4 regions of the Duganella sp. GW821-FHT07F09 genome follow, and region 3 is predicted to be linked to each of the others. Evidence: predicted binding sites of a transcription regulator. Region 3 holds the regulator's gene; each other region holds the start of a gene.
The links. Region 3 encodes sigma-54, which starts transcription at its own class of promoters, with help from an activator protein. Its sites were predicted from a motif close to TGGCANGNAANCTGCTTT; they were not measured.
Positions count from the first base shown of each region.

Region 1 (7,973 bases), on a different contig from region 3:
CGGATCATGGGCATGATGCAAACCGGCAAGCCGGTCCGCAACTAAGCCGATCCGACACTGAACAGGAAGAACATAATGAGCAAACAAATTCAAGACGCATACATCGTCTCCGCCACCCGCACCCCGATCGGCAAGGCGCCGCGCGGCATGTTCAACAAGACCCGCCCGGACGACCTGCTGGTGCGCGTGCTGCAATCGGCGCTGGCGCAGGCACCGGGCCTGGACCCGGCGCTGATCACCGACGCCATCATCGGCTGCTCGTTCCCGGAAGCGGAGCAGGGCTTCAACATCGCCCGTCAATCGGTGCTGCTGGCCGGCCTGCCGAAGACCGTCGGCGGTGTCACCATCAACCGCTACTGCGCCTCGGGCATCACGGCGCTGGCCATGGCCGCCGACCGCATCCGCGTCGGTGAAGCCGACGCCATGATCGCCGGCGGCGTCGAATCGATGTCGATGGTGCCGATGATGGGCCACCACCCATCGATGAACCTGAACATGTTCACCGACGAAAACGTCGGCATGGCTTACGGCATGGGCTTGACCGCCGAGAAGGTTGCCACGCAGTGGAAAGTGTCGCGCGAAGCGCAGGACGCGTTCGCCGTCGAATCGCACCGCCGCGCCATCGCCGCGCAGCAGGCCGGCTTCTTCAAGGACGAGACCACGCCGGTCGAGATCATCACCCGCACGCCGGACCTGAGCACCGGCGAGATCAAGGTCAAGACCCGCACCGTCGACACCGACGAAGGCGCGCGCGCCGACTCGACGATGGAATCGCTGGCCAAGCTGAAGCCGGTCTTCGCCGCCAAGGGTTCGGTCACGGCCGCCAACAGCTCGCAGATGTCCGACGGCGCCGGCGCGCTGCTGGTCGTGTCGGAGAAATTCCTGCGCGAGCACAACCTGACGCCGCTGGCCAAGTTCTCGTCGTTCGCCGTCAAGGGCGTGCCGCCGGAAATCATGGGCATCGGTCCGAAGTTCGCGATCCCGGACGCCTGCAAGGCCGCCGGCATCACCCAGGACCAGCTGGACTGGATCGAACTGAACGAAGCGTTCGCGGCGCAGGCGCTGGCCGTCATCGGCGACCTGGGCCTGGATCCGGCGAAGGTGAACCCGATGGGCGGCGCGATCGCCCTGGGCCACCCGCTGGGCGCGACCGGCGCCATCCGCGCCGCGACCGTGGTGCACGCGCTGCGCCGTAACAACCTGAAGTACGGCATGGTGACGATGTGCGTCGGCGCCGGCATGGGCGCGGCCGGCATCATTGAACGTGTATAAAGCGCGCGTATAAGCATGTAATCAAAAAGAGGGCGCTGCGGGTCAACCACGGCGCCCTTGTCATATGGAGCTAGCATGGATATTTTGAGCAGCAAGGAAAACGGCATCCTCACCCTGGAATTCAACCGTCCGGAACGCAAGAACGCGATCACCGCCGCGATGTACCAGACCATGGCCGACGCCATCAACGAAGCGGAGCAGGACAGCGCCGTGCGCGCCATCCTGATCGTCGGCAAGCCGGAGATCTTCACCGCCGGCAACGATCTGGAAGACTTCATGAAGACCGCGCCATCGACCGGCGCCATCGAAGACCGTTCGGTTTACAAGTTCATGATGGCCTTGAGCGGCATCAGCAAGCCGGTGGTCGCCGCCGTGGCCGGCGCCGCCGTCGGCATCGGCACCACGTTGCTGATGCACTGCGACCTGGTCTATGCCGCCGACACGGCCAAATTCTCGATGCCGTTCTCGCAGCTGGGCTTGTGCCCGGAATTCGCCTCCAGCGTGCTGCTGACGCAAATCGCCGGCTACCCGCGCGCCGCCGAAAAGCTGATGCTGGGCGAAGCGTTCCTGGCGCAGGAAGCGCTGGAGATGGGGCTGGTGTCGCGCGTGTTGCCGGCCGCCGAATTGCTGGCATTCGCGCAAGGGCAGGCTGTCAAGCTGGTGGCCCTGCCGGCCAGCTCGATCCGCGCCACCAAGCAGTTGATGAAAGCCAGCCGCAACGCCTTGGTCAGCGAAACCATCACCGCCGAGAACAAGCTGTTCAGCGCGATGCTGACGGCGCCGGAGGCGAAGGAGGCGTTCACGGCGTTCTTCCAGAAGCGCAAGCCGGATTTCAGCCAGTTCTCCTGATTGCGCACAGCGGGCCCGTTCCGTTGACGATTTCATCGTCATGTCATATTAAAAACCTAAGCTTGCTCCCTCTCAAATGATTGGAGCAAGCATGACTTCATCGATTTCGCGTCGCAGTTTCCTGGCCCAGGGTGGGGTGTTGGTGGGCAGTTCTGCGTTGGGCGGCCCTCTGTTGCTTGGGGGCTGTGGCGGCGGCACCGCCCCCATCGCAATCGGTGTCAGCGAGAATGAACGGCCCAAGATGCCGTCGGGAATACAGTTCGGCGACATCACGGACAATCGGGCGATCATCTGGAGCCGGAGCGACCGCAACGCGCAGATGATCGTCGAATACGACACCAGCGACCGTTTCAACAACGCCAGCCGCATCGTTGGCCCCACTGCCAGCGATGCCACCGATTTCACGACCCGTGTCGACCTGGGCGGCTTGCCCGCCGGCCAAACGGTATTCGTGCGCGTGCGCTATGTGGATCCCAACAATTCGAAAATCGAAAGCGAAACCATCTCGGGCCAATTCAGGACCACGCCTGCTGCCGATGGCGCCAAGGCCGTGCGTTTTCACTGGAGCGGCGACCAGTGCGGCCAGGGCTGGGGCATCAACACCGAGTTTGGCGGCATGAAAATCTATGAAGCGATGCGTTTGCGCGACCCGGACTTTTTCATCCACAACGGCGACACGATTTATGCCGACGGACCTATCCTGGCCCAGGTCACGGCGGAAAACGGCCAGGCCTGGCGTAATCTGGTCACGGAAGAAGTCAGCAAGGTCGCGGAGACGCTGAAGGAATTCCGCGGCCGCCATGCCTACAATATGATGGATGCGAACTTCCGCAAGTTCGCCGCCCAGGTGCCGCAGGTCTGGCAATGGGACGATCACGAAGTGACGAATAACTACAGCGCCGCCAAGGATTTATCGGCCGATGCGCGTTACACCGAAAAAAGCATTGCGACCCTCACCACCCGTGGCCGTCGCGCCTTCCTCGAATATGCGCCCATGCGCTATTACAAGCAAAGCGAACCGCAGCGCATTTATCGCACCATCTCGCACGGCCCGCTGCTGGACGTGTTCGTCGTGGACATGCGCAGCTACCGGGGCCCGAACAGCACCAACCTGCAAACCGGGGAAGACGCCAGTTCGGCATTCCTCGGTAGTGAGCAGATGGAATGGCTGATCGCCGGCCTGAAAGCCTCGACCGCAACCTGGAAAGTCATCTCCGCCGACATGCCCATCGGCCTGAACGTCGGCGACGGCAAGAACGCCCAGGGTGAAGCGTTATGGGAAGCGCTCGCCAACGGCAACGACGGCCTTCCCCTCGGCCGCGAACTGGAAATGGCCCGCCTGCTCAGCAGTATCAAGGCGGTCCCCAACGTCGTCTGGATCACCACCGACGTCCACTACTGCGCCGCCCACTATTACGATCCCGCCCAGGCCCGGTTCACGAACTTTTCCCCATTCTGGGAATTCGTCGCCGGCCCGATGAATGCCGGCACCTTCGGCCCGGGCGTGCTCGACAAAACCTTCGGCCCCACCGCGGTGTTCTCGAAAAGCCCGCTGATCCAGAACTCCTCGCCGTTTGCCGGCTACCAGTTCTTCGGTGAAGTCAATATCGACCCGCGAACCAAGGCGATGAAGGTCGAGCTGTTCAACCTCGACGGCGTCTCGCAATTTGCGCAGACGCTACCAGCGGCGGGTGTAGCGTAGGCAGTGCCGTAATCCAATAAGTGGGGGCGGAAAGTAGGGGCGTTGCCTCCTTCCGGTGACCATTTGGCGCGTACCAACCCTTCCTTCGGCGGTTGGCCCCGGGGGAGGGAGGGGGCTTGCATTATTTGCTATAATGCGGCGCCTCCTCTTCCTCCATTGTCAATGAACATACCCCGCCGCTCGCCGGCTCCAGGATTCGTCCGCGCCGCTCTGCTGATTCTTGCCGTTATTGCCCTCACCATCAGTTTCACAGGCGTCATGTGGACCGACTCGGTCGATCTGGCGCACCACTACGCGCTGGTGGTGCGGCTGACGGAACATGGCAACGGGCCGTTTCCGTTCGATACCAGCCTGGGGGAAATGAATGTCTACCCGCGCCTGGCGCATCAGATGGCGGCCGGTGTCGGGCGCCTGTGGTCGTCGCCCCTGATGGGCATGCAAACGCTGGCCGTGCTGAGCATGGTGCTGGGCTGGGCCGGCCTGGCATGGCTGATCAGCAGCCTGCCGCAACGCATGGCCGCCGTCACGGCGCTGGCGCTCGCCGCGTTGTTCGCCGCCAACCACTATACTTTGCGCATGCCGCTGCAGGGCGATGAGTTGTTCGGGAACTTCTTTTACCCGCAATTGCTCGGGCAAACGCTGTTTATCGCCATCCTCCCGCTCAACCTGTTTCTTGAAAAGAAAGCCGTGGCCGCGTGGCTGCGCTATGGGCTGCTGGTTCCTGCGGTTTATCTGCTGACCGGCATACATTTGCTGCCCGCCCTGACATTGCTGGCGATGATGGGATTGATGATCTGCACCGAGCTGCTGGTGATGTGGCGTCGCCGACAGCCCGGCCTGGCCGCCACCGGCGCGATCGGGGCCGGTCTCCTGCTGTCGGCGCTTGGCGCGCTGGCCAGCCATCCCGGCTTTGCGGTGATGCGGGAGATCAGCAAGCAGAACGGCTATATCGCGTTGCGCCATCTCGACAGCACGGTGGCGCTGATGTCGTACAGCGGCGCGGTCGCGCTCGCGTCGGCCACGCTGGTGCTCTGCTGGGCGCGCCGGCAGGGCGAGGCGCCGCTCCTGGCGCTCAAATACATCGGCTTGTACGGGCTGGCCGTTTCAGGCTTGTGTCTGGCGCAGGGGCTGGCCTGGCCGTTCGGCTTCGGTTCGGAATACGCCATGCGTAAATATGTGTTCTCGCTCGATACGGTGGCGTTGATCGAGCTGGCGGTGCTGCCGGCCCTGTTACTCGCGCGCAAGGTGGAAGTGGCCGGTGCCCGTTGGTATGCAGTGTTGCAGTATTGCCTGCTGCCGGCGGGACTGACGGCGCTTGCGTGCCTGACGATCACCTCCAGGCCGGTCGTTCGTCCCACCCAGCAGTTGATCGCGCTGGAAAGCGGCGTCAAGACGCTGCGGGAGCGTATCGGGCGTCCCGAGACCGGCAAATACGATTATGTGATTGGCGTCAACAACAGTTCCGCGGTCATCGACTACATGATGTCGATCAGCCAGTTGCGCCTGGCGCGTCTGGAAAATCCGAACGCCGCCAGCCTGCTGTTTCAACGCGACATCGATAACTGGGCGGACGTGGACCGCATCGTCACGGCGGAAAACGGCGGCTACGACCAGTACCCGGCGTGCCGCGTAGGCGCCCCGCTGGGCGCTCTGGTGGCGCTCAAGGCGGAATGCCTGCTGCGCCAAATCCGTGACAGCGCGCGCATCGAATTGACGGACGCCAATAAAATTTTCCTGTGCACCACGCACGGGATCAGCGCGCGCGAGGGCGGCGGCTCATGGACCGATTCGCGTGAAGCAACGCTGCGCTGTCCGCTGCCGCAAGGCGGCGGGGCGCCGGACCGGGTTGATGTCGAAGTCCATGCCTTCCGCGGGGATGTCGCCGACATGCGCGCGCTGGTCTGGGTGGAGGGGCAGCCGAAGCGGCAATGGACCGTCGGCGGATCGCGCCCGCAGACGCTGTCGCTGCCGCTCGGAGGTCAGGCCGCGCGGGAAGCTGTCATCCGCTTCGAAATCCCCGACGCCCGCTCACCGCAAGAGCTGGGCTTGGGCGACGACCCCCGCAAGCTCGGCTTGTTTGTGCGCGCCATCGAGTTCAAGGACTAGCGCGGCCGCACCGCCATGGTCCCCGGTTGCCCTCAGTAAACGGCGGATTGATGTGGGGTGCCGGGATTTTCGGTGTTTTCAGCTACTATGACTAAGCTTACGCAAGCGAACGCCTTGCCGACATCTTCCGGGACACCCGCTGGCCTCTTGGCTGCGGGTACGGATCCTGCTTTATCATCAAGATAATAGAACATCCCCGGCGCCTCGGCAGTGTTGCTGCCTTCGTCCCCGTGCAATACTTACCGAAAGGCACTATCGAATGGCCATCCGCGTCGCCCTGCACCATAAAACCAGCTACAAATTCGACCGTTTGGTCACGCTTTCACCGCACGAAGTGCGCCTGCGCCCGGCGCCGCACGCGCGCACGCCTATCCTGTCGTATTCGCTGAGCATCACCCCGGCGCAGCACTTCCTCAACTGGCAGCAAGATCCATACGGTAACTACATCGGCCGCGCGGTGTTCCCGGAAGCGACCAAGGAGCTTGACTTCACGGTCGACCTGATCGCCGACATGACGGTCATCAATCCGTTCGACTTCTTCCTCGAGGACTATGCCCAGCATTTCCCGTTCGACTATCCGGAAGCCCTCAAGATCGAGCTGGGCAGCTATCTGCACTTCGAGGAAGATCCCGAGGTCGTCGAGTGGATCGCCACGGCACGCCGCGACATCCTCAAAAAAGACCTGATGACGAACGACTTCCTGGTCGCCATCAACCAGCGCCTGCAGGGCGACATCGGCTACCTGGTGCGCATGGAGCCTGGCGTGCAAACCCCCGCCGAAACGCTGGAGAAGCGTTCCGGCTCGTGCCGCGACAGCGGCTGGCTGCTGGTGCAGATCCTGCGCGGCATGGGGCTGGCCGCGCGTTTCGTGTCCGGTTACCTGATTCAATTGAAGGCCGACCAGCAGGCGCTCGACGGTCCGAGCGGCACCGATGTCGACTTCACCGACCTGCACGCGTGGGCCGAGGTCTACATCCCCGGCGCCGGCTGGATCGGCCTCGATCCGACCTCCGGCATGCTGGCCGGCGAGGGCCACATCCCGCTGGCGTGCACCGCGATCCCGTCGTCGGCCGCGCCGGTCAGCGGCTTCACCGACGTCGCCGAGGTGGAATTCCACCACGTGATGACCGTGACGCGCATCCACGAAGACCCGCGCGTGACCAAACCCTACGCCGACGCCGACTGGCACAAGATCGACGCCCTTGGCCAGCAGGTCGACTACGACCTGCAAGCGATGGACGTGCGCCTGACCCAGGGCGGCGAGCCGACCTTCGTCTCGATCGACGACATGGACGGCGCCGAATGGAACACCTTGGCGCACGGCGACAAGAAGCGCGAGCTGGCCGGCGAGTTGATGCTGCGCCTGAAAAACCACTTCGCCCCCGGCGGCATGCTGCATTACGGCCAGGGTAAATGGTATCCGGGCGAGCCGCTGCCGCGCTGGGCGCTGAACATTTTCTGGCGCACCGACGGCCAGCCGATCTGGCGCAACAAGGCGCTGTTCTCCGACGAGAAAAAGGCCGACGGCTACGGCGCCGACCACGCCAAGCGCTTCACCGAGGCGCTGGTGAGCACCCTCGGCCTGCCGTCCGACAGCCCGATTCCGGCCTACGAGGACGTATTGCTGCAAGCCCGCCGCGAGGAGAACCTGCCGGTCAACCTCGATCCGCTCAAGGCCGACCTGAAGGCGCCGGAGGAACGCCGCCGCCTGGCGCGCCTGCTGGAAAACGGCTTGGGCGCGGTGGCCGGCTATGTCGTGCCGCTGAAACCCGAGGAACTGGCCGACGACGCCCGCGCGCGCCTGTCGATCGCCTTGCCGACCACCTGGCGCACGTCGGCCTGGCCGCTCAAGCGCGAACACCTGTACCTGATCGAGGGCGAATCGCCGCTCGGCCTGCGCCTGCCGCTGAACGCGCTGCCGTGGGTCCAGCCTGAGGACGAGGAGCCGGAATTCGACCGCGATCCGTTCGAACCGCGCGGCCCGCTGGCGCCTGCGGCCAAGGGCGATGGCGTGCCTTCCCACGCGGAGGTCGACCTGGCCGCC
Region 1 covers NZ_JBWKQJ010000011.1:37,141-45,113, forward strand. The annotation lists gene AC07P1_RS25880 (3-hydroxyacyl-CoA dehydrogenase/enoyl-CoA hydratase family protein) at 1-45, shown strand, start outside; gene AC07P1_RS25885 (acetyl-CoA C-acyltransferase) at 76-1,272, shown strand; gene AC07P1_RS25890 (enoyl-CoA hydratase) at 1,348-2,121, shown strand; gene AC07P1_RS25895 (alkaline phosphatase D family protein) at 2,198-3,823, shown strand; gene AC07P1_RS25900 (hypothetical protein) at 3,986-5,929, shown strand; gene AC07P1_RS25905 (transglutaminase family protein) at 6,189-7,973, shown strand, end outside.
Region 1: AC07P1_RS25905 (transglutaminase family protein) is a predicted target of sigma-54. The motif match lies at 6,085-6,102, and genes of this name have one in related genera.

Region 2 (7,973 bases), on a different contig from region 3:
GGGCATCGGCGCCCACACGGTCAACCATCCGATCCTGGCGGCGATTCCGGCGCGGCAGGCGGGCGACGAGATCGCGGCCGGCAAGCGGCGGCTCGAAACGCTGACCGGCGCGCCGGTGCCGCTGTTCGCTTATCCGAACGGGAAGCCAAATGTCGACTACCGCGCCGAACATGTCGGTATCGTGCGCGAACTCGGTTTCGAGGGCGCGGTGTCGACCGCCTGGGGTGGACGCACCGGCGACCTGTATCAGCTGCCGCGCTTCACGCCCTGGGACCTGGGCGCGCCGCGCTTCCAGTTGCGGCTGGCGATGAACCTGGCCCGGAGGGCCCAGACCGCCGAATCTTCGCGGGCATAAGAGGGCCAGCGTACAGAGAAAAACCACCGTTCCGCGCCATACTGACGACTTAAGCCATTTGTAAGACTTTTTGGTATAATTTCATTGAGTTACGGCAATTTTCAAGTTCCTTAGGTGCCGTCAACCGCTGGCCAAGGAGAACGATGATGGAACGGGTAGTGGTGGTGGGCGCCTCCGCGGGAGGTATTCCGGCGCTGGAGGCGATATGCGCGGAGCTGCCTGCGGACTTTCCCGCGCCCGTACTCATCGCCATGCACGTCGGCCCCCAGGGCAATGAACTTCTCCAAGTGCTCGCCAAAAGCTGCCGCCTGCCGGCATCGCACGCCATCGACGGCCAGTACGCGGAACCCGGCACCATCCTGGTCGCCGCACCCGGCCGCAATCTCACCATCGTCAACGATCACGGCAAGGTGCGCGTCAGGCTGACCGAGAGCGGCAACCCCAATCTGATCGCGCCCGCCATCAATCCCTTGTTCGCTTCAGCGGCCGCCGAGTTCGGCGAACGGGTCGTCGGCACGGTTTTGTCCGGCTTTCTGGACGACGGCACCGACGGCCTGCGCGCCATCAAGGCCGCCGGCGGCACCGCCATCGCGCAGGAACCGACGGACGCGCTGTGTCCCGACATGCCCGCCAACGCGATCCGTCAGGTGGCGGTCGATTCCATCCTGCGCGCCGACGCCATCGGCGCCACCCTGACAGCGCTGGCCGCCGTGCCGGCGCGCCGACTCGCTTCCCATGGCGTTGGCGCCGGCGAGACGCAGGGCCGGGTGCCGCCGCGCCAGGGTCACACCATCGACGTCAGCACGGCGGCGATGTTGGCCTCCTCGGCGGCGCTGAAAAAATAAGGATAGAGCGAGCGCCGCGCCATCTGATTGCCGGCGCCGCTGCCGCCCAGACGGGCGATTTGCGCCCCCATGAATTCCAGATCCAGATGCAGCAAGTGCGCCGGCGCGTCGACGCGCAGGTTGTGGCGTTTGCCGGCCACGTGGCGGAAACCCAGCATCTGCTCGTAGAAGCGCCGGTGGCGCGGATGGACCTCGATGAAGGCGTCGCCGCACAGGTGCGTCTTGCGCGCGTGGATGTACAGGATGTGGAACAGCGACGCCAGCGCCAACCGGGTGTGGGCCAGCGGGTCGAGCGCCAGCCTGGTCACCTCGCACACGCGGGCGCCGGCGCGGCGGTAGCCGTCGATGGCGTCGCGGAAGGTATCGTCGGCCAGCAGGCCGGCGGCCGAATCGATGCGCAGGGTCACCGTGGCCAGCAGCGCCTCGGCCGACGCCGCGTTCAGGGTCAGGTGGCCGGCGTGCGGCTCGAGGAAATGCTTGTCGCCGTAGCCGCGCCAGCGGTACATGCGGTTGATCAGCGCGGCCGCCGCGCGGCGTCCGGCGGTGCTGTTGCCGAAGTGGATGCCGAACGCCGCGGCCGACGGCGGATCGGGATAGGGCTGCCACGTGGGCGCCATGCTGGCGACGACGTCCGCGACAATGGCCGGTCCGTATCGCGCGATTCGGCGCGGAGGCAACCCGGCGGACGCCGTGAAGTCTTCCATCCAAAAGTTCCTTGTCGACGGGTTGTGGGAAGGCGTGCCGGCGCACGGCCGCGGCACGGCGTCACGCGCTGCTGTCATGGTGTTACGGGGGTTGGAAAGATCGGGCGAAGACTCAACCGGTGGACGGCTTGGGCGCCGGATCGACGGCGGTTTGGTTCGCGGTGATGGACGATACCCGCTCCAGCGGGAGGCGGCGCGAGCGCACCGCCGGCTTCTTGGGATAACCGACGCGCAACAACATATACAGCACCGCGCCGGCCGGCAGTTCGATCTGGCAGGCCTGCGCCAGCGCGCGCGCGGCCGGCCGCGACGCTTCCGGCACGCTGCCGTCCTCGAGCCGGAAGATTTGATCGGGCACCACGTAATACGGTTGCACCGCCAGGCCCTGCCGGTTGAGGCTGGTCCACGCACGCAACAGCAGGCGGCCGGCGTCGAGCGCGCCCCGGGCCCCGGCGGCGCCGGTCACCAGCAGCAGGCCCGGGCCTTTGCTGACCAGGTCGGCCTCGATGGCGGCGAACATCTTGTACAGGCCCACGCGGTTGAGCATGGCCATGTGCGGCCAGCTGCGGGTGTACGACAGCATGGCCTTGCCGCCCGGCGGCAGAAAGAAGGTGGCGACGTCGAGCCCGTCGCCGCGCGCGGCCTCGCGTTCGGTCATGCGCAGGCTGGCGTCGAGCGCCGTATGGGCCAGGCGGTTTTGAAAGCGCAGCTCGGACCCGGTTCTTACCAGGCGCGCCCAGCGCCGCACCTCGTGCGGCTCGACCAGCAGGCGGCAGCGGGCCTCGCCCTCGGCCAGCGCGGCCAGCGCGGCGACGGCGTCGTCCGGCAGGGGACGGTTCGCGTACGGCAGCCGGTTGGTGTGGCGCTGGAACAGCGGATGGTCGCGGCAGCCGGCGGTGGCCAGCGGCCCGGTGGCGTCGATGCGGCAGCGGAACACGCAGGCCGGGTCGTCGTCGCGCGGGAAGATGGTGGCCTCGTACAACTGGCAGGCGGTGCTCTCGGCCATTTGGTGCAGGTTCTCGATCACGCCGCCGAAGGCGAGCAGGGTGGCCGGACTGTCGATGCCGAAGGCGCCCTCGCTGTCGACGCGGCGCACGAACATCAGCCGCAGGCTGGCGCCGTCCCAGTCGAAGCGCCAGGACTGCATATTGTCGGCCGAGGCGGACCAGCGGGCGGCCTCCAGCAGACATTCGATGAGTTGATCGGGAACGCGCATCTGATCTATGTTACTCCACTATCGGTGGCGGATTGAAAAACAGCCCGTCCTGGCGGGCGGGCTGTCTGGTTCGCGCTAACGGTGTATCAAGCGCCTTGCCGGCGGCGATTGACCGCGTGGACGCCGAGCAGGCCGAGCGCCAGCAGCGCCAGCGAGCCCGGTTCCGGCACCCGGTTGAAGTCGGTGGTGCCGGAGGCGTCGTTGATGGCGATATTGCCGGCGCCATCGATGGCCGCGCCCTGGGTGGTGTTGTTAAAGCCGTTGAACGTCATGTCGTAGAACGGCACCGGGCCAACGAAGAACAGCTTGCCATCGTCGGTCAGCGTGAACGTGGTGTTCGCATTGAGCGCGGCGCCGAACAGGTTGTTAAACGACGAGGTGCCCGAAATCAACCCGCCAAAACCCAAGCGGATGTCGTCGGCCTCGCCGGAGATGGTCGCTTCCGAGCCCAGCGTGGCGGCGGTGAAGACATTGGCGTTGCCCGGATCGGCGAACATTTCGAAGTTCAGTTCGGTCAAGGTGTTGACGCTGTTAGGCGTGTTGATGGTGCCGGTGGTGACAACGTCCTTGAGCGTGAACTTCACGTAAATGCCGTAGAAGAAGTTCAGGCCGGTGACGTTGGCCGCCAGGTTGGCCGAATTGAGGCGGAACGAGCTGTAGCTCAGCCAGCCTTGACCCTCGTGGGTGTTGCCGATGGTGTGCAGCAGTTCGGACGAGGTGCCGCCGATCGCGTCCGCCGTGATCGGTCCCGCCGGCCCGCCAAGGCCGAGCGCCGCCGGATTGATGCTGAACTGCGGTACCGCGTGCGCCGACGCCATGCCCAGCGCCAGCACCACCCCCGATGCCGCCATCACCACGCGTTTGCCGAAATTGAATCGTTTCATATACTCCCCCTAATTGAAATGCCCCGTGAATGCTCGTAACCGTGGAAGCGGTCTTGTGTCATATAAGCATGATTCGGGCCAGCATTGATCCACCTCAATATCTTGTTTTAAATCAAAGTGTTAGCGGAAATCGTGAAGCGCGGTGGATCGGGACTGTAAAGAAATCCGACAGTATTGCGGCGCGGATCATGGCTGCTTGCCGGGCTCGGCGTCGATGCCGCGCAGCCGGTTGATGATCCCGGCCTCCTCGCGGGTGGAGAAGAACAGCGGGTAGAAGGAGCGTTCGCCGGCGGCGGCCTCGCCCCTGCCGCCGAAGGTCCGGATCTGTTCGCTCACATAGTCGAAGCCCACCCACAGCAAATGGGCCGGCGCGTTCACGCGCGGGTTGGTCTTCGGCTCGCCCAGCTGGCGGAAGCCCAGCATGTGCTGGTAGAAGCGCCGGTGGCGCGGGTTGACCTCGATGAACAGGTCGGTGCAGTGGTGCAGGTCGCGGGCGAAGCACACGGCCATATGGAACAGCGAGGCCATCATCGCCTTCGACTGCACGGCCGGGTCGAAGGCCAGCTTGGTCAGCTCGCACACCTTGGCGCCGCGCTGGCGGAAGGCCTCGATCTCGTCCCTGAAGATCTCGTCGGCCAGGATGCCGATAGCCGAGTCGATGCCGAGGGTCAAGGTGCCGACCACCTCGCCATGGTGGGTGGAGGTCAGGGTGATGCGGTTGGGGTCGTCGGCCAGGGTATGGGCGCCGGCGTAGCCGCGCCACGAATACATTTTGTTGATCAACACGCTGGCCTTGTTGCGGCCCTGGGGCGTATCGACCATGCGCAGCCCGAACACCTTTTGGTCGACGGTGAGCTCGACCAGGTTGTCGGGTTTGGTATCGGGAATGTCGACCATCTCGCGGCTGCGCGCGACGGCGCCGGCCACGGGGTCGGCCTGTTTTTCGGACACGGTCATCTTCTCCTCCTGGAATGCAGCCAAGGCCGCTGTAACGGACGGTTAATTATTATATTGATAATCATAGTCGAATCTGGCGGACCCGACAATGTGATTCGCTGGCGCCCGCCCCAAAGTACTCGGATCGCCCGCGGACCGCATTCCAGCGTTGTAAATTTCCATCCTTATAATGCAATTATTTTAACTTTATTGTCAAATCGATGTATAGTTTACGTGTTTGGTGATTGGCATCAAAATGTCTGGAGGAAGCCGCTATGCGTGCGTTCGGCAACAAAATCACGCCATCGGGCGGCCTGGCCTGCCTGCTGGCCCTGGCCACGTTGGGCGGCTGCGGCAAGCAGCAAACGGCGCCCGAACTGATCGCCGAGGCGCGCCAGATGCACCTCAAGCGCGACAACAAGGGTGCCATCATCCAGTTGAAAAACGCCTTGCAGGTCGACGCCGGCAATGCCCAGGCGCGCCTGATGCTCGCCAGCGTCTACAACGACGCCGGCGATCCGCTGTCGGCGGAAAAAGAGGCGCGCAAGGCGGTCAGCCTTGGCGTCGACAGCCAGACCGCGCTGCCGGTGCTGGCCCGCTCGCTGATCCAGCAGAGCAAGTTCGAGGCGGTGCTGAAGGAAACCGAGGCGGCCGACAAGCCCGGGCCGGAGCTGCTGACGCGGCGCGGCCACGCCTATCTGGGCATGGGGCGCCTGCCCGAGGCCAACGCGGAATTCGCGGCGGCGCTGCGGCTGCGGCCGAAGGACGCCGCCGCCACCGTCGGCCTGGCCCAGGCCGCCGCATTGGGACGCGACCTGCCCGAGGCGAACCGGCTGGCTGCGCAAGCGTCCAGCGACCACCCGGCCGACCTCGACGCCCTGATGTTCAAGGGCAACCTCGAACGCTCGCAGGGGCGCTATGACTCGGCCACCATGGCCTACGACGCCGCGCTCCAGGTCGATCCTTCCCACGGCGACGCCCACTTGCAGAAAACCTATCTGTACATCGAGCAGAAGAAGTACGACGCCGCCAAGGCCGAACTCGATCTGTACCGCAAGGCCGCCAACGGCAGCCTGCTGTTGCCGTACACGCAGGCGCTGCTCGAATATAGCCAGGGCAACACCGCCGCCGCGCTCGAACCGCTGCAGCATGTGCTCAAGGTGGCGCCCGGCCACCTGCCGTCGTTGATGCTGGCCGGCGCCGTGCAGTTCAAGCTGGGCGCGATGGCGCAGGCCGAGCAGCACCTGGGCAAATACCTGGACGGCGACCCGTCCAACCTGAGCGCGCGCAAGTTGCTGGCGTCGACGCTGTTGAAGGTCGAGCGTCCGCGCGACGCGCTGGTGGTGCTGGCGCCGGCGCTGGCCGCCAAGGAGCCGGACGCCTACGTGCTGGCCTTGGCTGGCGAGGCGAGCCTGCAGAACCGCGAACCCGCCAAGGCCACCGCCTATTACGAACGTGCCAGCAAGCTCGAGCCGACCATGGCGCCGCTGCGCACCGCGCTGGGCCTGAGTCTGCTGGGTGGCGGCGACGAGGCGCGCGCGCTGGTCGAACTGGAGCGCGCCACGGCGATCGACGCCGGCTCGCTGCCGGCCGGCCTGGCGGTGGTGCGCACGGCGCTGGGATTGCGCCAGTACGAGCGCGCGCTGTCCGCCGCGCGCGCCCTGGCCAAGACCCATCCGGACGACCCCGAAGTGACGCTGTCGATCGGCAACGCGCTGCTGGGCAAGGGCGACGCGGTGGCCGCCCGCGCCACGTTCGAGCGCGCGGCCGCCCAGCGCGTCCGCTACTACGATCCGGTGGCCAGCCTGGCGCTGCTCGACATCGCCGAGCGCAAGCCGGAGGCGGCGCAGGCCAGGCTGCTGGCCTACCTGCAGCAGGACAAAAACAATATGAACGCCATGACGGCGTTGTCGCAACTGGCGATCGCGCAGGGCAAGCCGGCCGAGGCCACCAAGTGGCTGGAGCAATCGATGACGGCCAATCCGGACGCCGTGTGGCCGGCGTTGCGGGTGATCGATAATTACCTGGTCAACGGCCAGCAGGAGCGCGGCCTGACCCTGGCGCGCAAACTGCACGCGGCCAACCCGGGCAATCCGGGGGCGCTGGAGATGCTGGGCAAGGCTCAACTGGTGCTCGACAAGCCGGTCGACGCGCTCGAGAGCTTCAGCCAGCTGACCAAGCTGCAGCCGGACCAGGCGCTGCCACTGTACTGGCTGGCCAGGGCCCAGGCCGGCGTCAAGAACGAGGCCGAGGCGATGCGGTCACTGAAGAAGGCGCTGGCGCTAACGCCCGAGTTCATGGATGCGCAACTGGCGCTGGCCGGCTTGTCCGAGCGCGCCGGCAACATCGACCAGGCGCTGGTGCTGGCGCGCCAGATCCAGCGCCAGGAGCCGAAGTCGTCGGTGGGCCTGTTGCTGGAGGGCGATCTGCTGGTCAAGCAAAACAAGCCGGCGCCGGCCATGGCCGCGTATGAAAAAGCGTTGCTGCTCGAGCCCGAGGCCGCCGTCAAGATCAAGCTGGCCAACCTGATGGGCGCCGGCGGCAAGGGCAAGCAGGCCGAACAGCGCATGCTGGGCTGGATCAAGGCCGCGCCCGACAGCGCCGACGGCGTGCTGTTGCGCATGTACCTGGGCCAGACCTATCTGGCCGCCGGACAGTACCGGCCGGCCGCGGACCAGCTCGAGTCGGTGGTGTTGTCCCGTCCCAACAGCGCCGACGCCTGGAACAACCTGGCCTACGCCTACCAGCAGTTGCGCAACCCGGGCGCCTTGCCGGCGGCCGAGAAGGCGTTCGCACTGGCGCCGTCCAACCCGGCCGTGATGGACACGCTGGGCTGGCTGCTGGTCGAGCACGGCGACAGCGCACGCGGGCTCGAACTGTTGCGCGGCGCGGCCGCCAAGGACAAGGCGGCCGACATCCACTACCACCTGGCGCAGGGCCTGGCGCGTTCCGGCGACAAGGCCGGCGCCAAAAAGGTGCTCGAGCAGTTGCTTGCCGGCGACGTCAACTTCCCGCAGATCGAGGGCGCGCGCA
Region 2 covers NZ_JBWKQJ010000005.1:355,976-363,948, forward strand. The annotation lists gene AC07P1_RS15940 (polysaccharide deacetylase family protein) at 1-355, shown strand, start outside; gene AC07P1_RS15945 (chemotaxis protein CheB) at 499-1,200, shown strand; gene AC07P1_RS15950 (N-acyl amino acid synthase FeeM domain-containing protein) at 1,140-1,904, opposite strand; gene AC07P1_RS15955 (hypothetical protein) at 2,017-3,120, opposite strand; gene pepA (flocculation-associated PEP-CTERM protein PepA) at 3,207-4,004, opposite strand; gene AC07P1_RS15965 (GNAT family N-acetyltransferase) at 4,191-4,961, opposite strand; gene prsT (XrtA/PEP-CTERM system TPR-repeat protein PrsT) at 5,216-7,973, shown strand, end outside.
Region 2: pepA (flocculation-associated PEP-CTERM protein PepA) is a predicted target of sigma-54. The motif match lies at 4,068-4,085, and genes of this name have one in related genera.

Region 3 (7,973 bases):
GCGGGCGCAACAACGCTGGCCCAGGACGAGGCCAGTTGCGTGGTCTACGGGATGCCCAAGGAGGCGGTAAAACTGGGCGTGGTCGATCGTGTTTTGTCCTTGGACGACATTCCCGCCGCGATCGTCAGCCATGCCAGGTGATTTCGGCGGCCGCGCTTCCATGGCGGCCCGCGCCGACATGGCCGGCGACGCGCGGCGCGCGGTGGGGACACCGGCGGGGCGCTAGGCCAGATGGCGCAGCGGGTGCGCATAATCCGGCCACACCGGCTCGAACAAGCCGCGCACCATCTCCCCGCTCACCCGCTCCAGCGACGGCGGCTGCCATGCCGGCGCGCCATCCTTGTCGATGACCAGCGCGCGCACGCCCTCGATCACCCCGCCATTCTCGAACGCGCGCCGCACCAGCGCGCGCTCCATGCGCAGGCAAGCGGCCATGTCCAGCCCCGCGCCGCGCTCGATCAACTCGTGCGTGACGCACATCATCAACGGCGAACGGGTCGCCATCATCGCCACCGTGGCGCGCGCGAACTCGCCGCCGTCCGCCTCCAGCGAGGCGACGATGGCCGGCACCGATCCGGCGCCGAAGTGGCGGTCGATATCGCCGCGCCGCGCCTCCAGCCTGCCCGCCCCGGCGGCGCCCTTGAACGGCTCCGCGAAGGCCGCGATCGCCTCGACCAGTTCCGCGCCCGGGGTCGATTCCAGTATCGCGTACAGCGGCTCCAGCGCGTCCACCGGCACATAGTGATCGGCCAGGCCGGCATACAGCGCGTCGGCCGCGCCTATCGTCACGCCGGTCACGCCCAGATAGCGCCCCAGCCCGCCCGGCGCGCGCGACAGGAAATAGCTGCCGCCCACATCCGGGAACAGGCCGATGTTCACCTCCGGCATCGCCATCTTCGTGCGCCCGGTGACGATGCGCACCCGGCTGTCCGGTCCGCTCTGCGCGATGCCCATGCCGCCGCCCATGACCACGCCGTCCATCAGCGCGACGTACGGCTTCGGATAGCCGTGCACCAGGTGGTTGAGCGCATACTCCTCGGTGAAGAAATCCTCGAGCAACGCGCTGCCGGCCTGCGGCGTGGCGCGCCCGGCCTCGTAGAAGAAACGGATATCGCCGCCGGCGCAGAAGGCCTTCTCGCTGCTGGAGCGGATGACGACGGCGGCGACGGCGGAGTCGTCGCGCCACGCCAGCAGCGCCGCCGTGATCGCGCGCAGCATCTTCAGCGACAGCGAGTTCAACGCCTTGGGCCGGTCCAGCGTGATGAAGCCGGTGCCGTTGACGATGCTGGTGTGGACCAATTCGCTCATGATGTCGCAACCCGTGATGAAAAACCCCATTCTACCGCCACCTAAACGGGATAAATTATTTTCATCGAATCGAAAGGGGACAAAAGCGGACACAACAAGCGGACACAAAAAAGGGCGCCCTTGCGCCCTTTGTTGGATGGTGCCGGAGGCCGTTGTTATAGGGCGGCGGCAGCGGGTTCGTAGCTATCCGGGAGATGCTTGATCGCATCGTGGCCGTGCTGCTGAACTTTGGATTTGTATTTCATGACCTGCCGGTCAAGCTTGTCGACCAGGGTGTCGATCGCGGCGTACAGGTCTTGCGACAGGCTTTCCACGTACACGGTTTTACCCGACAGACGCAGATTGATTTCAGCCTTCTGGCGTTTGGATTTCTCTTTAAGGTTATCTACAGTCAGAATGACAGCAATATCAATAACTTGATCGAAGTGACGAGTGACACGTTCCAGTTTGTTCTGTACGTATTCGCGGATGGCCGCGGTCACTTCGAGATGATGTCCACTGATGGTCAGATTCATACACGCTCCTAAAGATAAATGTCGCTTACGGTCAGTGCCGCGCCCATTGCGGCCGGGCGCACAGTGACCAAGTAACTACAAAGACTTGCGGAGACTGACGGGAGGGATTTTCAACGCTTCGCGATATTTGGCAACAGTGCGTCGCGCAATCACCATGCCTTGTTCCCCCAGCATGTCCGCAATCTTACTGTCGGATAAAGGATTTTTAGGGTCTTCAGCTCCTGTCAATTGCACGATGAGTGCCCGTATCGCCGTCGAACTTGCTTCACCGCCCGCTTCGGTGGCGACATGGCTACCAAAGAAATATTTCAACTCAAACATGCCGTGCGGCGTCAGCATGTACTTTTGAGTCGTCACCCGAGAAATAGTGCTCTCGTGTAAACCCAGTGTATCAGCAATTTCGCGAAGCACAAGGGGCCGCATGGCAACGGCGCCGTGCGAGAAAAAGTTCTTTTGTCTTTCTACTATCGCTTGCGCCACGCGCAGGATGGTGTCGAAGCGCTGGCGCATATTCTTGATCAGCCACTTGGCCTCCTGCAGCTGGGCGCCCATCTGGCCCTCGCCTTTGCCCTGCTTGAGCAGGTTGGCGTACATGGCGTTGACCCGCAGGCGCGGCATGACGTCGTTGTTGAGGCTGACCTGCCAGCCGCTGCGCGACTTCTTGACGATCACGTCCGGCACCACGTAGTCCGACACGTCCGAGGCGAACGCCGACCCCGGATGCGGATTGCACAGACGGATGACGGCCTGCGCCTCGCGCAGGTCCTCGTCGTCGCACACCAGCGCTTTTTTCAGCTTGTTGAAGTCGCGCTGGGCGAACCACGTCAAATGGTTTTCGACGATGGTCAGCGCCATGCGCCGCGTCACCAGCGCGATGCCGGGCAGGCGCTTGATCTGCAGCGCCAGGCATTCGGAGGCGTTGCGCGCGCCCACGCCCATCGGGTCGAAGCTTTGCAGCATCGACAAGGCGGTGCGCAGTTCGTCGATGTCGACTTCCAGTTCCTCCGGCAGGCGCGCGTGGATCTCCTCCAGCGGCTCCTCCAGGTAGCCGTTCTCGTCGAGCGCGTCGATGATCAGCTCGACCAGCGCGCGGTCGCGCATCTCCAGCACCGTCACGCGCATCTGCTCCATCAGGTGCTCGCGCAGGGTGCAGTGGTTGGCCTCCAGTTGCGGACGCGCGTCCTCGTCGTCGGGAGCCTTGCTGCGGCCGGCGTCGCTCCAGTCGACATCGGCCTCGCTGCTGGTGCTTTCGGTATCGGCGGCCGGGCCGTCGTAGTTGTCGGCGTCGGCGGGCGCCGGCGCGTCCTGCTGGTTCGGCGGGCCTTCGGACGGGGCCTCGCCGGACGGCGCCTGCTGGCTGATGGCGCCGTCGGACAGCAGCCGCAGCGAACGGTCGAGCGGGTCGTCCAGGCGCTCGAGCAAAGGGTTATCGGTGAGCAGTTGCTCGAGCTCCTGGTGCAGCTCCAGCGTGGACAGCTGCAGCAGACGGATCGACTGCTGCAGCTGGGGTGTCAGCGCGAGGTGCTGCGACGTGCGCAGTTGCAATGACTGTTTCATGGGGCGCGATTACATTCTGAAGTGTTCACCCAGGTACACGCGGCGCACCGACTCGTCGGCGATGATGTCGTCCGGCCGGCCCGAAGCCAGCACCGAGCCCTGGTTGATGATATATGCGCGGTCGCAGATGCCCAGCGTCTCGCGCACATTGTGATCGGTAATGAGGACGCCGATATTGCGTTCCTTGAGGAAGCGCACGATGCGCTGGATCTCAATGACGGCAATCGGGTCGACCCCGGCGAAAGGTTCGTCGAGCAGCACGAAGCGCGGGTTGGTGGCCAGCGCGCGGGCGATCTCCACGCGGCGGCGTTCGCCGCCGGACAGCGACAGCGCCTGGTTTTCGCGCAGCTTTTCGATTTGCAGATCGGCCAGCAGGGTATTGAGCCGTTCATCAATGGCAGCCTTGGATAAAGGCTTGCCGTCCACTTTCTGGATTTCGAGGACGGCGCGGATATTCTCTTCCACGGTCAGCTTGCGGAACACCGAAGCCTCCTGTGGCAGGTAGGACAGGCCGAGCGAGGCGCGGCGGTGGATCGGCAGCGAGGAGATGTCGACGCCGCTGATGTCGATGGTGCCGGCGTCCGACGGCACCAGGCCGACGATCATGTAGAACGAGGTGGTCTTGCCGGCGCCGTTGGGGCCGAGAAGGCCGACCACTTCGCCGCATTCGACCTGCAGCGACACGTCATGCACGACCTGGCGCTTGCCGTAGGTCTTTTGCAGGCCGCGCACGATCAGGGTGCTACCGCATGTTGGCTCCATGCTTATTTCCCCGCCGCTGGGTTGGTCGCCGGTGCGGGCGCGGGCGCCTGCTTGACCGACGGCTGGATCACCATCGTGCTGCGGCCGGCGCCCGGCTTGCTTTCGCCGGTCGGGGTGTTCTTCACGGCGAAGAATTCGCGCCGGCTGTCATACGAGATGAACTCGCCGTCGACCTGGCTGGCGGTTTTGCTGCCTTCCAGCTTCTTGATCTGCGCCTTCGAGAACAGCTTGACCAGCTCGGTCTTGCTGTCGTACTCGATGCGGTCGGCGCGGCCCTCGACCCACTGGTCGCCGGCGCCGTCGAGCTTTTGGCGGAACGTCGCCTGGGTACCACCGCCGGCCGTCAACACCACGAAGGAGTAGCCTTCCGGGTCTTCGGTGACGACCGCCTTCGGCGACTTCATCAGCAAAGTGCCGCGGGTCAGCACGACGTTGCCGGTGAAGGTCTTGATCTGCTTGACGTCGTCGGCGTCGAGGTTGTCGAAGGAAATCTCGGTCGGCTTGTTGGAGTCGGCTTTTTCGGCGTGGGCCGCGCCCATGGCGGCCAGCAGCAGCGCGGCCGACAGTATCAGTTTTTTCATCATCGTATCCTTCATATCTGTGTCTCTTGTATTAGCGCGGCGCCTTCGGCGGCATCGTGATCGTTCCGCGTCCGCCCAGCTGCAACTGGCGCGTCGCGTTATTGGTTTTCATGCCGGTGCCGCTGGAGGTCATGTTACCCAGCTTCATCTGCACCGGCGCCTTGGTTTCCATCCGTTCCTCGTCCGGGAACACCGTCAGGGTGCTGGTCTGCAGGTGCATCGCCTCGGCCTTCGGCGAGGCCGGCCGCACCACGTCGACGTTGCCGTTGAGCGTGACACGCGTGTTGTTCTGGTCGACCCGCGCGGTGTCGGCGTGGATCGTCATCGGCGGCTGCTGGCCCGACAGGCTGTTGAGGAACGGCTTGTCGATATCGGACGAGTCGTCGATCGGCCGGTGGGTCAGCTTGTCGCCGGAAACGATATAGGCCGGCCGGCCCTCCTTGGTCATGCGCACCAGGCTGAAGCGGTCGATGATGTAGTCCGGCTCGTTGAGGAACTGGTCCGCCTGCTGCTCCTGGCCGGACTGGTTGACCACCTGCACCAGCCAAAAACTGCCGACGGCGACAAACACGCCGATGATCATGGTCAGCGTGAGCTGCCAGCGATGTGCTGTTCTTTTACGCATGATTCCGCTCCGTCACACCATGAACTGCGCCAGCACGCGCTCGTACGTGCCCTGCGCGTGCAACAGCAGCTCGCACACTTCGCGCACCGCGCCGCGTCCGCCCTGCGCCACCGTCACGTGGTGGGCGCGCTCGAGCACTTCCTTGCGCCCGCCAGGCACCGCCACCGCGAAGCCGACCCGCGTCAAAATCGGCAGGTCGACGATGTCGTCGCCGATGAAGCCGACCTGTTCGGCCGTCAGGCCGGTCTTTTCCAGCAGCGCGTTGAACGGCGTCAGCTTGTCGTGGCCGCCCTGGTGCAGGAAGCCGATGCCCAGGTCGGCGGCGCGCTTGACCACCTGCGGCGACACGCGCGCGCTGATGATGGCCGTCTGCACGCCGGACTCCTGCAATAGCTTGATGCCCAGGCCGTCATACACGTTGAAGGTCTTGAGCGCCTCGCCGTCGGCGCCGTAATGCAGGCTGCCGTCGGTGAGCACGCCGTCGACGTCGAAGATCATCAGTTTGACGCGCGCGGCGCGTTCCAGATAGGTCGTTTCACTCATCGAATCACCTCAGATCACTTTGGCGCGGGTCAGGTCGTGGATGTGCAGCGCGCCGACCAGCTTGCCGTCGGCGTCGGTCACCAGCATCTGGTTGATGCGGTACTGCTCCATCACGGCCACGGCGTCGACCGCCAGTTTTTCCGGCGAGATGCTGCGCGGATTCGGGTGCATCACGTCGCGGATCACCACCTTGGTGAAGTCCTGGACCTTCTCGATCATGCGGCGCAGGTCGCCGTCGGTGAACACGCCGACCGGCTTGCCGTCGGCGTCGACGATGGCGGTCATGCCCATGCCTTTTTGCGTGATCTCCAGCAGCGCGTCCGTCAGTTTCACGTCGGCGCCGACTTTCGGTACATCGTCGCCGCTGCGCATGACGTCGCGCACGTGCGTCAACAGGCGGCGGCCCAGCGCGCCGCCCGGGTGGGAGCGCGCGAAGTCTTCTTCGCGGAAGCCGCGCAGGTCCAGCAGCGCGACGGCCAGCGCGTCGCCCAGCGCCAGGGTGACCGTGGTCGACGTCGTCGGCGCCAGGTTCATCGGGCAGGCTTCCTTGGCCACGGCCACGTTCAGGTGGACGTCGGCGATCTCCGCCAGGCTCGAGCCGGGCTTGCCGGTCATCGCGATGACCTTGCTGCCCATGCGCTTGACCACCGGCAAGATGGTCATCAGTTCGGCACTCTCGCCGGAATACGAAATGGCGATGAAGGCGTCGTCGGCGGTGACCATGCCGAGGTCGCCGTGGGCCGCCTCGGCCGGGTGCACGAACAGCGCCGGCGTGCCGGTCGAGGCCAGGGTCGCGGCGATCTTGCGGCCGATGTGGCCGGACTTGCCGATGCCCGACACCACCACCCTGCCCTTGCAATTTAGCAACAGTTCAATGGCGCGCACCACGCTGTCGTCGTCGCCCAGGCGGGCGTTGAGGGCGGCGATGGCGTCTGCCTCGTTTTGCAACGTTTCGCGGGCCAGCCGCAAGGCGTTCCCGGCCATTTTTGCGTCGAAAGCTTTCAGCATTGTTTTTTCATGGGTTACACTCATACCCAAGTATAGCCGAATTGAGAAAGCAAAAAACTTGCCAGTCAAAACATAACGCCCGGCCCCGGCGACAAACAACTAAATATTATTCTACTGGCTATGTTGAAATGACGTTTTCACCCCTGGAATTAACCCTGATACTGCTCGGCAGCGCCGTGTTGGGCGTGGTGGCGTTCCGCATGATGCACCTGCCGCCGATGCTCGGCTACCTGGCCGTCGGCATCCTGATCGGTCCCCACGCGCTGGGCCTGGCCGAACAAAGCGAGGCCACCCACGGACTGGCCGAGTTCGGCGTGGTGTTCCTGATGTTCTCCATCGGCCTCGAATTCTCGCTGCCCAAACTGATGGCCATGCGCGGCATCGTCTTCGGGCTCGGCATGGCGCAGGTGGTGTTCACCATCGCCGCCACCATGCTGTTCGGCTGGGCCATCGCCACCCAGCTGCCCCCGTCCATCCAGATCAGCTGGCAGGCCTCGTTCGCGCTGGGCGGCGCGCTGGCCATGTCGTCGACCGCCATCGTGGTCAAGATGCTGACCGAACGCCTCGAGCTCGAAAGCGAACACGGCCGTAAGATCATCGGCATCCTGCTGTTCCAGGATCTGGCCGTGGTGCCGCTGCTGATCCTGATCCCGTCGCTGGGCCAGCGCCCCGACGCGCTGGTCGAGACCCTGGCCTGGGCCGGCGTCAAGGCGGTCATCGTGCTGGCGCTGCTGCTGTTCGTCGGCCACCGCCTGATGCGCGGCTGGTTCACCATCGTCGTCAAGCGCCGCTCGCAAGAGCTGTTCATGCTCAACCTGCTCTTGATCACGCTGGGCGCGGCCTGGATCACCGAGCGCGCCGGACTGTCGCTCGCGCTGGGCGCCTTCGTGGCCGGCATGCTCATCTCCGAAACCGAATACCGGCACCAGGTGGAGGAGGACATCAAGCCCTTCCGCGACGTGCTGCTGGGGCTGTTCTTCATCACCATCGGCATGTTGTTGAACGTGCGCCTGGTGCTGGAGAACTGGTGGCTGGTGCTGGTGTTGCTGGGCGGCCCGGTGCTGCTCAAGTTCG
Region 3 covers NZ_JBWKQJ010000016.1:86,642-94,614, reverse strand. The annotation lists gene AC07P1_RS30490 (protein-glutamate methylesterase/protein-glutamine glutaminase) at 1-141, shown strand, start outside; gene AC07P1_RS30485 (enoyl-CoA hydratase/isomerase family protein) at 223-1,308, opposite strand; gene hpf (ribosome hibernation-promoting factor, HPF/YfiA family) at 1,464-1,823, opposite strand; gene AC07P1_RS30475 (RNA polymerase factor sigma-54) at 1,899-3,380, opposite strand; gene lptB (LPS export ABC transporter ATP-binding protein) at 3,390-4,142, opposite strand; gene lptA (lipopolysaccharide transport periplasmic protein LptA) at 4,145-4,723, opposite strand; gene lptC (LPS export ABC transporter periplasmic protein LptC) at 4,755-5,348, opposite strand; gene AC07P1_RS30455 (KdsC family phosphatase) at 5,361-5,891, opposite strand; gene AC07P1_RS30450 (KpsF/GutQ family sugar-phosphate isomerase) at 5,901-6,899, opposite strand; gene AC07P1_RS30445 (monovalent cation:proton antiporter family protein) at 7,028-7,973, shown strand, end outside.

Region 4 (7,973 bases), on a different contig from region 3:
TGACATCCTGGCGCAGGTCATCCGACATCAGGTCGGCCATCGCATTGATGACGGTGACGCGGTCGGAACGCTTTCCCCAGGCCGCGACGCGGTCGATGTCTTCCTGTTTGGTGACCATCGTGCGCAGCATTTGTTGTTGGCCGGCGGCGGCCGTCGCGGCGTCCTGCGTCATCATCTGTTTACGCATGCCTTCGCCCATTTCCTTCAGCTGGGCGCTGGTGGCGCTCGGCATTTGGGTGGCGCCCAGGGCGGGCAGGGAGTCGACGATGATCAGGCGGCCCACCTGGTCTGGGTGGTCGGCAGCAAGCTTCAGGCCGAGAAAGCCGCCGAGGCTATGGCCGATGACGACTGGCTTCTTCAATTTTTGGGTGGAGATGTAGTCGCTCAGTTGCTGTTCGACTGCCAGCAGCAGTGGCCCTTCGATGGCGGGTACGCCTGCGAAGCCGGCCAGCGTCAGTACGTGGCATTGGTATTTGCCGCCGTCGCAGTAGTGCGCCACTGTGCCGTCCCATACCTCGCCGGACGAGGCCAGACCGGGGATCAGGATAAGCGGCGCGCCGGTGCCGGTGACTTTTACCTGAAAGGCGGAGGGCGCGGCGCTGGCGGTGGCCGACAGCAGCAAGCCTGCGATGAGGGTGATGGCGGTGGGCAGACGGGTGAACGTGCTTCGTTTCATGGGTTGATTCCTCCTGTACCGCTATCCTAATGGCGCGCCGAGGTAACGGGGGCGATGAAGTGACGAACGGTCGCCGGCCATGATGAGTGGCGCGTTCCACCGTTCCACGTAGGGCGGATTAGGCGGAACGCCGTAATCGGCCATACATGAGTCGCCGACGGAGCTGAGCTTGGCCGATTACGCTGCGCTGATCTGCCCTGCGTGATTCCGTGGCGCCGCGTTTGCAGTGGCGTGATTTAATTTGATTGAACGCTGTCTGCTTCGGTGCGCAATCTGCGCCACAATGTGGTGCGGCTGATTCCCAGATAATCGGCGGCGGCGTCGCGGCGTCCTCCGAACCGGGCCAGTATCTCGGTAGCGCTTTCGACGCGTGCCGGTTTTATCGGCGCGGCCGGTTCGATATGAGTCGTCGGCGTTTCCAATTCCGGCGCCACGCTGAGAACAAACGCCGGCGTCAACGCCTGCAGCGGTTCGGCGGCGAGAAACAGGGCCAAACGCTCCGTCAGGTTGCGCAGCTCGCGCACATTGCCCGGCCAGTCGTAGCGCCGCAGCAGCGGTGCGCAGGCGTTCATCTCCGCGTGCAAATTCGGATGCGGGCGCGCGCCCAGCGATGCCAGCGCGTTCTTCAGGGACCACTCGGCCAGCGTCATCACGTCTTCCGTACGTGCCCGAAGTGGCGGCAGCGACAGCCGCAGCACCGCCAACCGGTAAAACAGGTCGGCGCGGAAGCGGCCTTCGCGCACGCGCTGTTCCAGGTCGCAGTGGGTGGCGCTGATGATGCGCACATTGACCGGAATCGGCCGCGTGCCGCCGACGCGCACCACTTCCCGTTCCTCCAGCACGCGCAGCAGGCGGGTTTGCAGCGCCAGCGGCATCTCGCCGATTTCATCGAGGAACAGCGTGCCGCGATTGGCCGCTTCGAACAATCCGGCATGGCCGCCGCGCCGCGCGCCCGTGAACGCGCCTTCCTCGTGGCCGAACAACTCCGATTCCAGCAGCGATTCGGCGATGGCGCCGCAATTGACGGCGACGAAGGGCCGGTTCTGTCCAAGGCTGCGCGGGCTTTCGCGGTGGATCGCTTGCGCCACCAGTTCCTTGCCGGTGCCCGTTTCGCCTTGTATCAGTACCGTGGCCGGCGATTTCGCATACAGCACGACGGACTGCCGCAGCGTCTCCATCGCCTCCGATTCGCCGCGCAGATCGTTGAGGCCATGCCTGGCGCGCAGGGTGTCGGTCACCACCGCGCCGCGCGTGCGCGCGCGGTGCGATTCCAACTGCGTCAGGCGCGCCATTTCCAGCGCGTCGTCGAAGGCGTGGCGGATCGAGGCGGCGGAGTAGACGAACACTCCGGTCAGTCCCGCTTCCTCGGCCAGGTCGGTGATCAGGCCTGCGCCGACGATGGCCTTGATGCCGGCCGCTTTCAGGTCGTTGATCTGCGCCCGCGCGTCTTCCTCGGTGGCGTAGGTGCGCTGCGCGACATCGAAGCCGAAGGTGCCGGCGAATTCCGCCAGCTCCGGCAAACGCTCCTGATACGTGATGACCCCTATCTTGTCCGATACGCGTCGCGCGCGTGCCAGCGCCTGCATCACGTCGAAGCCGCTGAACTTGGCGATCACCACCGGCACCGACAGGCGGCCTTTCAGATATGCGGCGTTGGAGCCGGCGGCGATAACGGCGTCGCAGCGCTCGGTGGCCATGCGTTCGCGGATATGGCGCGCCGCTTCGTCGAAACCGAGGTTGATCGGTTCTATCGTGGCGAGGTTGTCGTATTCCAGCGTGATGTCGCGGAACAGGTCGTACAGGCGCGACACCGAGACGGTCCAGATGACCGGTTTATTGTCGGGATCGAAGGGCAGGGGCATGGAATGTCGCATGATCCAATTGTAGCGCAATCGTTGCATGATATGTTTCGGCGTTTCACGGTGAAACAAAAATGAAACATTAAAAAAAGCTAAGTGTTTGATTTATATGAAAGGATCGGGTGGCATGCCCCTTGCAATAACATTGCAACTTCAATGCAATGCTGAAAGGTCACAACATGAGTCAATATTCCGCGGGCGCCGCCTTCCGCAAAGCTGTTCAGGAAGAATCCCCGTTGCAGGTGGTCGGCGCGATCAACGCCAATCATGCCCTGCTGGCCAAACGCGCCGGTTTCAAGGCGATTTATTTGTCGGGCGGCGGCGTGGCGGCGGGTTCGCTCGGCCTGCCGGACCTGGGCATCTCGAACCTGGATGACGTGCTGACCGACGTGCGCCGCATCACCGATGTCTGCGATCTGCCGCTGCTGGTCGATGTGGATACCGGTTTCGGCGCGTCCGCGTTCAATGTCGCGCGCACCGTCAAGTCGATGATCAAGTTCGGCGCCGCCGCGATGCATATCGAAGACCAGGTCGGCGCCAAGCGCTGCGGCCATCGTCCGGGCAAGGAGATCGTGTCGAAGCAGGAGATGGTCGACCGCATCAGCGCCGCCGTCGACGCGCGCACCGACGATAACTTCGTCATCATGGCGCGGACCGACGCGCTGGCGGTCGAGGGACTGGACGCGGCGATCGAACGCGCCGTCGCCTGTGTGGAAGCGGGCGCCGACATGATCTTCCCGGAGGCGATGATCAGCCTCGATATGTACAAACAGTTTGCCGCCGCCGTCAAGGTGCCGGTGCTCGCCAACATCACCGAATTCGGTTCGACGCCGCTGTTCACGGTGGACGAATTGCGTGGCGCCGATGTCGGCCTGGTGCTGTATCCGCTGTCCGCCTTCCGCGCCATGAACAAGGCCGCCGAAAACGTCTATGGCGCGATCCGCCGCGATGGCACCCAGCAGAACGTCGTCGATACCATGCAGACCCGCGCCGAGCTGTATGAGCGCATTAACTATCACAGCTTCGAGCAAAAGCTCGACGCCTTGTTTGCGGCGCAAAACGCGACCCAGAAAAAATAACAGGAGACCAGACATGACCGAGACCACCTTCAAACCAAAAAAATCCGTCGCGCTGTCGGGCGTCACCGCCGGTAACACCGGGCTGTGCTCCGTCGGCAAAACCGGCAACGACCTGCATTACCGTGGCTATGACATCCTGGACGTGGCCAACTCCTGCGAGTTCGAGGAAATCGCCTATCTGCTAGTGCACGGAAAACTGCCCAACGAGGCGGAACTGCGCGGCTACAAGGCCAAGCTGCGCTCCCTGCGCGGCCTGCCGCAGGCGCTGAAGTCGGCGCTGGAGGCGCTGCCGGCGTCGGCGCACCCGATGGACGTGATGCGCACCGGCGTTTCGGTGCTGGGCTGCGTGCTGCCGGAGAAGGACGACCACAACGTGCCGGGCGCGCGCGATATCGCCGACCGCCTGATGGCGTCCTTCGGTTCGATGCTGCTGTACTGGTATCACTTCAGCCACAATGGCAAGCGCATCGACGTGGAAACCGACGACGATTCCATCGGCGGCCACTTCCTGCATTTGCTGCACGGCTTCAAGCCGTCCGACAGCTGGGTGCAGGCGATGCACACGTCGCTGATCCTGTATGCGGAACACGAATTCAACGCGTCGACCTTCGCCGGGCGCGTCATCGCCGGCACGGGGTCGGACATCCACTCGGCCGTCACCGGCGCGATCGGCGCGCTGCGCGGCCCGAAACACGGCGGCGCCAATGAGTTCGCGTTCGAGATCCAGAAGCGCTATGAGAATCCGGATGAAGCGGAAGCGGACATCCGCAACCGGGTCGCCAACAAGGAAGTGGTGATCGGCTTCGGCCATCCGGTGTACACGATCTCCGATCCGCGCAATGTCGTCATCAAGGAAGTGGCGCGCAAGCTGTCGCGCGAAGGCGGTTCGATGAAAATGTTCGACATTGCCGAACGCCTGGAGACCGTGATGTGGGACGTCAAGAAGATGTTCCCGAACCTGGACTGGTTCTCGGCCGTGTCGTACCACATGATGGGGGTGCCGACGGCGATGTTCACGCCGCTGTTCGTCATCTCGCGCACGTCCGGCTGGGCCGCGCACATCATCGAACAGCGCATCGACAACAAGATCATTCGTCCGAGCGCGAACTACGTCGGCCCGGAAGATCTGCAATTCGTGCCGATCAAGGACAGGAAATGATGAATACCTTATTCCGTAAGCCCTTGCCGGGCACCCGGCTGGATTACTTCGACGCGCGCGCCGCCGTCGACGCGATCCAGCCAGGCGCCTGGGCCAAACTGCCTTACACGTCCCGCGTGCTGGCCGAGAACCTGGTGCGCCGCTGCGATCCGGCGACGCTGAATGCCTCGCTCGGCCAGTTCATCGAACGCCGCCGCGACCTGGATTTCCCGTGGTTCCCGGCGCGCGTGGTGTGCCACGACATTCTCGGCCAGACCGCGCTGGTCGACCTGGCCGGCCTGCGCGACGCCATCGCCTTGCAGGGCGGCGATCCGGCGCTGGTCAATCCGGTGGTGCCGACCCAACTGGTGGTCGACCATTCGCTGGCCGTCGAATGCGGCGGCTTCGATCCAGATGCCTTCGACAAGAACCGCGTGATCGAGGACCGCCGCAACGAAGACCGCTTCGATTTCATCAACTGGACCAGGAAGGCGTTCAAGAACGTCGACGTGATCCCGCCGGGGAACGGCATCCTGCATCAGATCAATCTGGAGCGCATGTCGCCGGTGATCCAAACCGTGGACGGTGTGGCCTTCCCCGACACGCTGGTCGGCACCGACTCGCACACGCCGATGGTCGATGCGCTGGGCGTCATCGCCATCGGCGTCGGCGGACTGGAGGCGGAAAGCGTGATGCTGGGCCGCGCATCGTGGATGCGGCTGCCCGACATCATCGGCGTCGAGCTGACCGGCAAGCCGCAGGAAGGCATCACCGCCACCGACACGGTGCTGGCGCTGACCGAATTCCTGCGCAAGCAAAAGGTGGTGTCGTCGTACCTGGAGTTCTTCGGCGAGGGCGCGGCCCACCTGACCCTGGGCGACCGCGCGACCATCTCCAACATGGCGCCGGAATACGGCTCCACCGCCGCGATGTTCTACATCGACGAGCAGACCATCAAATACCTGAAGCTGACCGGCCGCGATGATGAACTGGTCAAGCTGGTGGAGCTGTACGCGAAGGAGACCGGCCTGTGGGCGGACGCGCTTAAAACCGCCGAATACGAGCGCGTGTTGACGTTCGACCTGTCGTCGGTGGTGCGCAATATCGCCGGTCCGTCGAATCCGCACAGCCGCGTGCCGACGTCGGAACTGGCCGCGCGCGGCATCAGCGGCGTGGTGGAAAACGAACCGGGCCTGATGCCGGACGGCGCCTGCATCATCGCCGCCATCACCAGCTGCACCAACACCAACAACCCGCGCAATATGATCGCCGCCGGTCTGCTGGCGCGCAACGCCAACGCGCGCGGCCTGACCCGCAAGCCTTGGGTGAAAAGTTCGCTTGCTCCCGGCTCCAAGACCGTCACCTTGTACCTGGAGGAGGCGGGGCTGATGCCGGAGCTGGAGAAGTTGGGGTTCGGCGTCGTCGCCTACGCCTGCACATCGTGCAACGGCATGTCCGGCGCGCTCGATCCGGTGATACAAAAGGAAGTGGTGGAGCGCGACCTGTACGCCACCGCCGTCTTGTCGGGCAACCGCAATTTCGACGGCCGCATCCATCCTTATGCGAAGCAGGCCTTCCTGGCGTCGCCGCCGCTGGTGGTGGCGTACGCGATCGCCGGCACCATCCGCTTCGATATCGAGAAGGATGTGCTGGGCCACGACGCCAACGGCCAGCCGGTCACCTTGAAGGACATCTGGCCGTCGGACGAGGAGATCGACCGCATCGTCGCCGCCAGCGTCAAGCCGGAGCAGTTCCGCAAGGTCTACATCCCGATGTTCGCCAAGGAGGAGGACGACGGCCTGAAAGTGAGCCCTTTGTACGACTGGCGCCCGCAGACCACGTATATCCGCCGTCCGCCATACTGGGAAGGCGCGCTGGCCGGCGCCCGTCCGCTGAAGGGCATGCGTCCGCTGGCGCTGCTGGGCGACAACATCACCACCGACCATCTGTCGCCGTCTAACGCCATCATGCTCGATAGCGCGGCCGGCGAGTACCTGGCGAAAATGGGCCTGCCGGAGGAGGACTTCAACTCCTATGCCACGCACCGTGGCGACCACCTGACAGCGCAGCGCGCAACCTTCGCCAATCCGACCCTGAAGAACGAGATGGTGCGCGGGCAGGACGGCAAGGTGATGGCCGGTTCGCTGGCCCGCATCGAACCGGAAGGCCGCGTCACGCGCATGTGGGAAGCCATCGAGACCTATATGGAGCGCAAGCAGCCGCTGATCGTCATCGCCGGCGCCGACTACGGCCAGGGCTCGTCGCGCGACTGGGCGGCCAAGGGCGTGCGGCTGGCCGGTGTGGAGGCGATCGTGGCCGAGGGCTTCGAGCGCATTCACCGCACCAATCTGGTCGGCATGGGCGTGCTGCCGCTGGAGTTCATGCCCGGCGTGAACCGCTTGACCTTGGCGCTGGACGGCACCGAGACCTATGACGTGATCGGCGCGCGCACGCCGCGTTCGACGCTGACCCTGGTGATCAATCGCCTCAGCGGCGCGCAGGTGGAGGTGCCGGTGATCTGCCGTCTGGATACGGCGGAGGAAGTGTCGATCTACGAGGCGGGCGGCGTGCTGCAGCGCTTCGCCCAGGATTTCCTTGAATCCGTGAAGGCGGCATAGATATGACGAACAACACCATCCACCCGCCGCAAATCAAGATCCCCGCCGTGTATATGCGCGGCGGCACCAGCAAGGGCGTTTTCTTTCGGCTCGGCGATTTGCCCGAAGCGGCGCAAACCCCGGGCGCCGCGCGCGACGCGCTGCTGCTGCGCGTGATCGGCAGTCCCGACCCCTACGGCAAGCAGATCGACGGCATGGGCGGCGGCACCTCCAGCACCAGCAAGACGGTGATCGTGTCGAAAAGCGACAGGCCCGATCACGATATTGATTATTTGTTCGGCCAGGTCTCCATCGACAAGGCGTTTGTCGACTGGAGCGGCAATTGCGGCAACCTGTCGGCCGCCGTCGGCGCCTTCGCCATCAGCGCCGGCCTGCTGGACCCGGCGCGCGTTCCGCAAGACGGGATTGCCGTGGTGCGCGTGTGGCAGGCCAATATAGGCAAAACCATCATTGCCCACGTGCCGATGAACAACGGCGAAGTGCAGGAGACCGGCGACTTCGAATTGGACGGCGTCACTTTCCCGGCGGCCGAAGTGCGGTTGGAGTTCATGGACCCGGCGGCGGACGAGGAGGGCGCTGGCGGCTCCATGTTCCCGACCGGCC
Region 4 covers NZ_JBWKQJ010000004.1:662,421-670,393, forward strand. The annotation lists gene AC07P1_RS14335 (alpha/beta fold hydrolase) at 1-676, opposite strand, end outside; gene prpR (propionate catabolism operon regulatory protein PrpR) at 913-2,550, opposite strand; gene prpB (methylisocitrate lyase) at 2,715-3,614, shown strand; gene prpC (bifunctional 2-methylcitrate synthase/citrate synthase) at 3,628-4,773, shown strand; gene acnD (Fe/S-dependent 2-methylisocitrate dehydratase AcnD) at 4,773-7,370, shown strand; gene prpF (2-methylaconitate cis-trans isomerase PrpF) at 7,373-7,973, shown strand, end outside.
Region 4: prpB (methylisocitrate lyase) is a predicted target of sigma-54. The motif match lies at 2,659-2,676, and genes of this name have one in related genera.